One region of the Bradyrhizobium sp. SZCCHNRI3052 genome, then DNA from elsewhere that is predicted to be linked to it. Evidence: predicted binding sites of a transcription regulator. Region 1 holds the regulator's gene; the other holds the start of a gene.

Region 1 (4,512 bases):
TCACTCTGGCCGTGCTCGCCCTGAACATCGGTGCACGCATTCTCGGCGCCGAGAGGAACACCAAATGACCGAACTGTCCGTCTCCGTCAGTCAGCCCAATCACGCTCTTCACGGCAAGGCGCTTCCGGATGCGCCGGCCAAGGTGACCGCGCGCAACCTCAACTTCTACTACGGCGACCATCATGCGCTGAAGAACATCAACCTGTCGCTGGGCACCAACCGCGTCACCGCGTTCATCGGCCCGTCCGGCTGCGGCAAGTCCACGCTGCTGCGCATCTTCAACCGGATGTACGATCTCTATCCGGGGCAGCGGGCGACCGGGCAGCTGATGCTCGACAACACCAACATCCTCGATCCCAAGCTCGATCTGAACCTGCTGCGTGCCCGGGTCGGCATGGTGTTCCAGAAGCCGACGCCGTTCCCGATGACGATCTACGAGAACATCGCCTTCGGCATCCGCCTCTATGAGAAGATCTCCAAGTCGGAGATGGACGACCGGGTCGAGAAGGCGCTGCGCGGCGGCGCGTTGTGGAACGAGGTCAAGGACAAGCTCAACGCCTCGGGCCTGTCGCTGTCCGGCGGCCAGCAGCAGCGGCTGTGCATCGCGCGTACCGTGGCGGTCCGGCCGGAGGTGATCCTGTTCGACGAGCCGTGCTCGGCGCTCGATCCGATCTCGACCGCCAAGGTCGAGGAGCTGATTCAGGAACTCGCCGAAAACTATACGATCGCCATCGTGACGCATAACATGCAGCAGGCGGCGCGCGTCTCCGACAAGACCGCCTTCATGTATCTCGGCGAGCTGATCGAGTTCGACGACACCAGCAAGATCTTCACCTCGCCGAGCGATCGGCGGACCCAGGATTACATCACCGGCCGGTTCGGCTGACGCCGACGACATTGTCTTCAGGAGATCATCATGGCCAGTGAACATACCGCCAAGGCGTTCGACAGCGATCTGCAGGACCTCACCCGTCTGGTATCGGAGATGGGCGGCCTCGCCGAGCGGCTGATCGTCGATTCCGTCGATGCGCTGGTGCGACGCGACATCGCGCTCGGCCAGAAGGTGGTCGCCACCGACGCCGAGGTCGACAAGCTGCAACGCATCATCGAGGAGCGCGCCGTTCTTACCATCGCCCGGCGACAGCCGATGGCGGTCGACCTGCGTGAGATCGTCGGCGCGATGCGCGTGGCGACCGATCTGGAGCGTATCGGCGATCTCGCCAAGAACATCGGCAAGCGCGTCGCGGCGCTGGAGAGCGACTTCCATCCGCTGAAGCTGATCCGCGGGCTCGAGCACATGACCGATCTCGTGCAGTCGCAGGTCAAGACGGTGCTGGACGCCTATGCCGCGCACGATTTGCCGGCGGCGATGACGGTGTGGAAGGGCGATGAGGAAGTCGATGCCATCTGCACCTCGCTGTTTCGCGAGCTCCTGACCTACATGATGGAGGATCCGCGCAACATCTCGTTCTGCATCCACCTGATGTTCTGCGCCAAGAACATCGAGCGCATCGGCGATCACGCGACCAACATCGCCGAGACGGTGTTCTATATGATCGAAGGCCAGCAGATCATGGACAAGCGCCCGAAGGGCGACATGACGAGCTTCGCATCGACGATCCCCGGCAACTGAGAGAGACGGTTCAGACATGGGCGCCCGAATTCTGGTGGTGGAGGACGAGGAGGCGCTGACGACGCTGCTGCGCTACAACCTCGAGGCCGAAGGCTACGAGGTCGAGACCGTGGCGCGCGGCGACGAGGCCGACACGCGCCTGAAGGAGCGTGTTCCCGATCTCGTCGTGCTCGACTGGATGCTGCCGGGCCTGTCCGGCATCGAGCTGTGCCGCCGCCTGCGGGCGCGGACCGAGACCCGGCAGTTGCCGATCATCATGCTCACCGCACGCGGCGAGGAGAGCGAGCGCGTGCGCGGCCTCGCGACCGGCGCCGACGACTACATCGTCAAGCCGTTCTCGGTGCCGGAGCTTCTGGCGCGGGTGAAAGGCCTGCTGCGGCGGGCGAGTCCGGAGCGGCTGGCGACCGTGCTGTCCTATGGCGACATCGAGCTCGACCGCGAGAAGCGCCGCGTGGCGCGCTCTGGTAGGCCGATCGATCTCGGCCCGACCGAATACCGCCTGCTCGAGTTCTTCCTGGAGCATCCCGGCCGCGTGTTCAGCCGCGAGCAGCTGCTCGACAGTGTCTGGGGCCGCGACATCTACATCGACGAGCGCACCGTCGACGTCCATATCGGCCGCCTGCGCAAGCTGCTCAATCCCGGCCGCGAGCAGGACCCGATCCGCACCGTGCGCGGCGCCGGTTATGCGCTCGATGATCGCTTCGCCAAGAGCGAGCAGGTGTAAGGGGCGATCGGGCGTGAGGACGCAGCAGGTGTGAGACGCGAGGCGGCCCGATTGAGGAGATCGCGGTCCGCTTTCCGCCACGCCGCCGCCGTCTTGATCGTGTCTGCTTCGTGGCCCGTCACGATGTTTCGGTGCCAGCGGACGCCCTTGATCAAGACCATCATCATATCTCTTGCCGTGCTGCTCGGCGGCGCGGCGGGCGCCACGGCCGCCGAGCTCGAAGACGCGGTCGCGGCGGCAGGCAACGGGCAGCATGCGGCGGCGATGCGACGGCTGCTGCCGCTGGCCGCCAAGGGCGATGCGCGGGCGCAGTTCGACGTCGGCTTCATGCACGCCTTCGGCTGGGGCCAACCGCGCAACCCCGCCGAGGCGCTGGCGTGGTACCGCAAGGCCGCCGATCAGGGGCTCGCTGTCGCGCAACACTATCTCGGCATCGCCTACGTCAACGGCGAAGGTGTTGCGAGCAATTACGGCGAAGCCGGCCGCTGGTTCAGCCGCGCCGCGGCGCAGGGCTTCGCCCAGTCGCAATACATGCTCGGCCTGATGCTGCTCGACGGCCGCGGTGTGAAACAGGACGTCGTGCAGGGCTATGCCTGGCTGGTGATGGCGGGCCGTAGCGGCGTGCGATCGGCCGGCCGCGACGTGCAGCGGGTCAAGTTGACCGAGCCGCAGCGCGTCCAGGCCCAGAGTGCCATTGCGGCCTGGCGGCCGAAGCCGGAATCGGCGGAGGCCGGCATCGCCGCTCCGCGTCCGGAGCAACTGCTCGGGCTCGACCGCCACATCGGCGAGGTCGTCGATCCCACCTCGTGGCCGGCGTCGTCGATCGGCGTCGTCACCGTCGCGCAATACTCGACCGGCGGCTGGTGCACCGGCACGCTGGTCGCGCCGCGCGTCGTGCTCACCGCGGCGCATTGCGTGTTCAACGGCGTGGCGCAGGTCAGCCCCGGCAACGTCCGCTTCCTGGCCGGCATGAACAGGGGCACGCCGGCGGCATCGTCGGTCGCCGACAAGCTGATCGTGGCGCCCGATTTCGTCCCGACCCGGCACGACAGATGGTCGCTCGACCGCTCGCCCGCCGATTGGGCACTGATCGTGCTGAAGGACGCGCTGCCGTCGAAGCCGGTTGAGGTCAGGGCGCTGACGCGCGAGGAATTGCAGGCTGCGACCACGGCCGGAACCATCTCCGAGATCGGCTATGGCCAGGAGCGGCGCTATTCGCCGACCGGCCAGCGCAATTGCAGCGCCGGCATGACCAAGGACGAGATGCTGCTGACGGTGCATTGCCTCGCCAATTTCGGCTATTCGGGCTCCCCCATCATGGCCGACGTCGGCGGACAGCCGGCCGTGGTCGGCATCTTCTCGGCGTTCCACGAGGAGACCCGGCTGATGTTCGCCGCCCCCGCGAGCCAGTTCGAGGCGGTCGTGCGGCGCGAGATCACGGCACAGAGTGCCTCGATGCGGTGAGCGAAGGAGGGGCGAGAGAAGAAGATGTCCCGCCGCTGGTCATGATCTGTGCGTGACTGGATAGCGGGTTGCCAAGCGAGAGGGCAATCCGGGAAGGGCCGCCCACGTTTTCCTGCAGTTTTTGCCTGCAGCGGGGGGCTTTACCGAACTGGCCTGGCTCTTGCTATAGTCCGAGTATGACGATTGTTCAAATTGATCATCCTCGTGCCCCTCGGCTGCTGTGGTGGCGATCGCAGCCCGGCCGCAACGTTGCGCTCGTCGGCGGGCTGGTCGCCGCCAACGCGCTCGCCTGGGCCTGGGCGTTCGCGCTCTACGCCGACCGGCCCACCATCGTCGGCACCGCGATGCTGGCCTGGCTGCTCGGACTGCGCCATGCGGTCGATGCGGATCACATCGCGGCGATCGACAACGTCGTACGGAAGCTGGTGCAGGACGGTAGCGCCCCGCGCGCCGCCGGCCTGTATTTTGCGCTCGGCCATTCCAGCGTCGTCGTCATCGCCACCATCGTCGTGAGCCTCATCGCCGGCGCCGACCTCCTGGATGAAGAGAGCGCGATCAGGGCGATCGGCGGCGTCATCGGCACGTCGGTGTCGGCCGGCTTCCTGCTGCTGATCGCGTTGGCGAACCTCATTCTGTTCGTGAACCTCTGGCGCCGCGCCGCACAGCCGCAGTCCGAGATGGAAACCGCCGG
Region 2 (4,512 bases), on a different contig from region 1:
TGGCTGCGCTTCGGCCTGCCGGGCCATGAGACAGGCTGGCAGCGGCTAGCGCAGGCGCTCGGCAGCGCGTCCTAGCCGAGAACGCAGGCGGCAAGCAGCAGCGTTTCCGTGACCTCGATGCTGGCGCCATGGCAATCGCCGGTGATGCCGCCGAGCCGCCATTGCCAATAGAGCGCGATTCCCGGAACCAGAGCGATCGCGATCAGCGTCGGCACCGCACCGGCCAGCGCGCCGATCGCGAGCGCGCCGCCCCAGGCGACGATGACGTTCCAGCCGACGCTGTTCGAGATGCTCGCCCCCAGCCCTGGCTTCAACGACAGCAGGGTCTTATTGCAGATCAAAGTCCCCCAGCGTGCCCAGGCCGGGATCAGCACCAGCGCCCAGGCCGTCGGGCCCGTCGCCAGCTCGGCGATCAGCACCAGCTTGGCGGCGATCTGCAAGCTGATCGCGACGACGGCAAAGCTGCCGGCATGGGGATCGCCCAGCACGGCGATGAAGCGTTCCGGCTTGCCATGCGAGGCGCCGAACGCGTCGGCGACGTCGCCGAGCCCATCGAGATGCAGCGCGCCGGTGATCCCGATCCAGGCGACCAGCACGGTCAGCGCGACGATCCAGGGATCGGCATCATGAAAAAGGCGGCCGACCAGCGCCAGACAGGCGCCAATCACCAGTCCGGCTGCCGGAAACCAGACCGACGCCCGTGCAAGATCGTCCGGTCGCGACTCAGCGACCCGCGGTGTCGGCAGCCGTGTCAGGAACTGCAATGCGATCCAGAATTCACGCAGACTCATGGCTGGATGATCTCGACGATTTCGCCCCAAGATACACCATCACCGCCCAGCCCGGCTTCGAGCGTGATCCGCGTGCCGGGCCGGATGCGCAGGCTCCACAGCTGGCGCAGCGGCCAGCCGAGCAGATGCGAGAGCGCTGCGCGCATGGCGCCGCCATGCGCAACCACCAGAACCGGCGCAGGCTCGGGCCGGGCAAGGATACGATGTGTTGCGCGCGCCACTCGCGCCTGCAAATCGGACCAGCTCTCACCGCCCGGCGCCCGGACCTCAGCATCGGCATGGAAGGTGTCGAGCAAGGCTTCGCCTCCGGGCTCCGCGGCGATGTCGCGATGCGTCCGCCCGTCCCAGAGGCCGAAATCGAGCTCGCTCCAATCCGCGTCGATGTCCAGCGCGCAGCCGGTCAGCCGGGCATAATCCTCCGCGGCCGCACGTGCGCGCGCCAACGGCGAGCTGACGACGCTGTGCCAGATCCGGCTCCGCGTCTGCCGCCGGAATTGATCCCAGCCGGGCTCGCTGAGCGGCGGGTCGGTACGGCCGTCGAGATGGCCGTCCCGTCCTGTCGTCCCGTGCCGCAGCAGATCGATCCGCATCAGGCTTCGCGACCCGATACGGCGGCCTCGGCGAACGTCGCCATGCCGTTGTGGAGTGCGCAGGCGAGCCGGATGATCGGCAGCGCAGTGGCGGCGCCCGAGGCCTCGCCAAGCCGCAGATCGAGGTCGATCAGCGGACGGGCACCGAGCGCATCGAGCACGATGGCGTGGCCGCGCTCGGCCGAGCGATGCGAGAACAGCAGCCACGGACGGCAGGAGGGATTGAGGCGGACGGCGACCAGCGCCGCGACCGAGACGATGAAGCCGTCGACCAGCACCGGCCAGCGCCGCTGCGCGGCGGCGACGATCGCGCCGGCCATCGCAATGATCTCGAAGCCGCCGACGGCAGCCAGGACGTCCGCGACGGCCGCTCCCGCCGTGAGCCCGTGTCGCCCCAACGCATCGGCAATCACCGCAGCCTTCCTCGCCCGTCCGTCGGCGTCGAGCCCGGTGCCGCTGCCGACGATGTCCGCGGGCGCGCATGACAGCAGCGCAGCGGCGATCGCTGCCGCCGACGTCGTGTTGCCGATCCCCATCTCGCCGAAGATCACGAGCTGCGGCGCGTGATCGGCCTGCCGCGCCACCGCGCGCCGTCCGGCGTCGGCCGCGAACGCAACCTCCTCCGGCGTCAGCGCCGCCCCGGTGCTGAAGTCGCGCGTGCCGCGCCGCGGCTTGTCGACGACGACACCGGGCACCGGCTCATCCGCCAGCGTACCGACATCGACCACCTCGAGCGGACAGCCCAGGCTGCGCACCAGCACCGAGATCGCTGCGCCACCGGCCGCGAAGTTGTGCAGCATCTGCACCGTCACTTCCGGCGGATACGCCGACACGCCCCGCGCCGCGATGCCATGATCCCCCGCGAACAGCACCACCGGGACCCGATCGGCCCCCGGCCGCTCCAACGCCTGCAGCGCCGCCAGCTCGACCGCCACCTGCTCCAATCGCCCAAGGGCACCAATCGGCTTGGTCAACTGGGCCTGGCGTTCCAGCGCCGCCTGCCGATGGAGCTCGGACGGGGCCACACAATCAAGGCTGATCCATTCGGGAAGCACCACGGATCCTTTCAGCATCACTCGGGTTCGGGACGATTGCCACCGCGAGGCGGCCGAGACAAGCTCCGTGAGGCGCCCTATTGTCATCGAACCGTCATCGAACGTGACGACAGGTGGCTGCCACCCAGCCCGAAAGACTCTCATGGAATACTTCCGCCGCTTCACCTTCCTGTTCGCCGCTCCCGTGTTCGAGACCGACGACCTTGCGGGCGTCCGCTTCAACCAGATCATCGAGGAGATCCAGCGCTCGGGCTTCGAGGTGGTGCGCGCCCGCAAGCTGGAGGACGCCGAGATCGCCGTGCAGACGGATGCCGCGATCGGCTGCATGGTCGTCGATTGGGGCAAGAAGGGCCTGGAAGGCAAGACGGCGTCGCTGATCAACCTGATGCGCCGTCGCGGACTGGACTTCCCGATCATCCTCCTGATCCGCCGCAAGCGGTTCGAGGATCTGCCGGTCGAGGTGCTCGACTTCATCGACGGATACGTCTTCCTGTCGGAGGAGACGCCCGCCTTCATCGCCAAGAACCTGGTCAGCCGGCTGAAGCAATATGCCGAGACACTGAAGACGCCATTCTTCGGCGCGCTGGTCGACTACGCCGAGGAAGGCAACCAGCTCTGGACCTGCCCCGGGCACAATGGCGGCGTGTTCTATAGCCGCAGCCCGATCGGCCGGGTGTTCGTCGAGCATCTCGGCGAGGCCGTGTTCCGGGACGACCTCGACAATTCCGTGCTCGATCTCGGCGATCTCCTGACCCATGAGGGGCCGGCGCTGCGCGCGCAGAAGGAAGCGGCGCAGATCTTTGGCGCCGAGAAGACCTATTTCGTCCTCAACGGTACCTCGACCTCCAACAAGGTCGTGCTCGGGGCCCTGGTCACCGACGGCGACCTCGTGCTGTTCGACCGCAACAACCACAAGGCCGCCCATCACGGCGCGCTACTGATCTCCGGCGGAGTCCCGATCTACGTCCCAACGGTTCGCAACCCCTGGGGCCTGATCGGCCCGATGCGCTGGGATCTGCTCGATGAGGAGCACCTCCGGCAACAGATCCGCGACAACCCGCTGGTCAAGGATCCTGACGCCTGGCGCAAGCCGCGCCCGTTCCGCGTCGCGGTGGTCGAGCAGTGCACCTATGACGGCACGATCCACAGCGCCGAAATGATCCTGAAGCGGATCGGGCACCTCTGCGACTACATCATGTTCGACGAGGCCTGGGCGGGCTTCATGAAATTCCACCCGCTCTACGCTGGCCGCTTCGCCATGGGCCTCGGCGATCTCGGGCCCGACGCTCCCGGCATCATCGCCACGCAATCGACCCACAAGCAGCTCGCGAGTTTCTCCCAGGCATCGCAGATCCACGTCAAGGACCGCCACATCAAGGGACAGCGGCGGCGGATCGAGCATCGCCGCTTCAACGAAAGCTTCATGCAGCACGCCTCGACCTCGCCGTTCTACCCGCTGTTCGCCTCGCTGGACGTCGGCGCGCAGATGATGAAGGGCCGCTCCGGCGAGGTCCTGTGGGACGACACGATCCGGCTTGGCATCGAGTTGCGCAAGAAGATCCGGGCGATGCGCCGCGAATTCGAGGAGAAGGAGAAGGACCCGGCGCGGCGCTGGTTCTTCGAGCCATTCGTTCCGGATCGCGTATCGATCCCCGATGCGGCCAATCCCGGGGCTAGCCACGACGTGGCCTGGGAGGCGCTCTCGACCGACCAGCTCGCGACCGATGCCGCGCTGTGGCAGCTCGCGCCCGGGGCGGCATGGCACGGCTTTCCGGATCTCGCCGCTGGCTTCACCATGACCGACCCCAACAAGCTGACCCTGCTCACCCCCGGCTTCGATCGCACCACCGGCGGCTATGCCGATCACGGCATCCCGGCTCCGATCGTCGCGCAATATCTGCGCGAGAACCGCATCGTGGCGGAGAAGAACGACCTCAACTCGTTGCTCTTCCTGCTGACGCCGGGGGTCGAGGCGAGCAAGGCCGGAACCCTGATCAGCGGTCTGGTCGCCTTCAAGCGGCTCCACGATGACAACGTGCTGCTGGAGGACGCGATTCCGGAGTTCACCCGCAAGCG

What was found. Region 1 encodes PhoB, which activates phosphate uptake and scavenging genes when phosphate is short. Its sites were predicted from a motif close to TGTCATNNANCTGTCAT; they were not measured.
Region 2: the regulator PhoB is predicted to act here: its motif matches at 2,518-2,534, upstream of QW887_RS17535 (Orn/Lys/Arg decarboxylase N-terminal domain-containing protein).

What each region holds. Positions count from the first base shown of each region.
Region 1 covers NZ_JAUETW010000008.1:3,340-7,851, forward strand. Annotated here, with positions in the region: gene pstA (phosphate ABC transporter permease PstA) at 1-68, shown strand, start outside; gene pstB (phosphate ABC transporter ATP-binding protein PstB) at 65-886, shown strand; gene phoU (phosphate signaling complex protein PhoU) at 917-1,633, shown strand; gene phoB (phosphate regulon transcriptional regulator PhoB) at 1,650-2,357, shown strand; gene QW887_RS21250 (trypsin-like serine protease) at 2,505-3,821, shown strand; gene QW887_RS21255 (HoxN/HupN/NixA family nickel/cobalt transporter) at 3,998-4,512, shown strand, end outside.
Region 2 covers NZ_JAUETW010000005.1:382,407-386,918, reverse strand. Annotated here, with positions in the region: gene cobD (threonine-phosphate decarboxylase CobD) at 1-75, shown strand, start outside; gene QW887_RS17550 (adenosylcobinamide-GDP ribazoletransferase) at 72-791, opposite strand; gene QW887_RS17545 (histidine phosphatase family protein) at 788-1,381, opposite strand; gene cobT (nicotinate-nucleotide--dimethylbenzimidazole phosphoribosyltransferase) at 1,381-2,436, opposite strand; gene QW887_RS17535 (Orn/Lys/Arg decarboxylase N-terminal domain-containing protein) at 2,579-4,512, shown strand, end outside.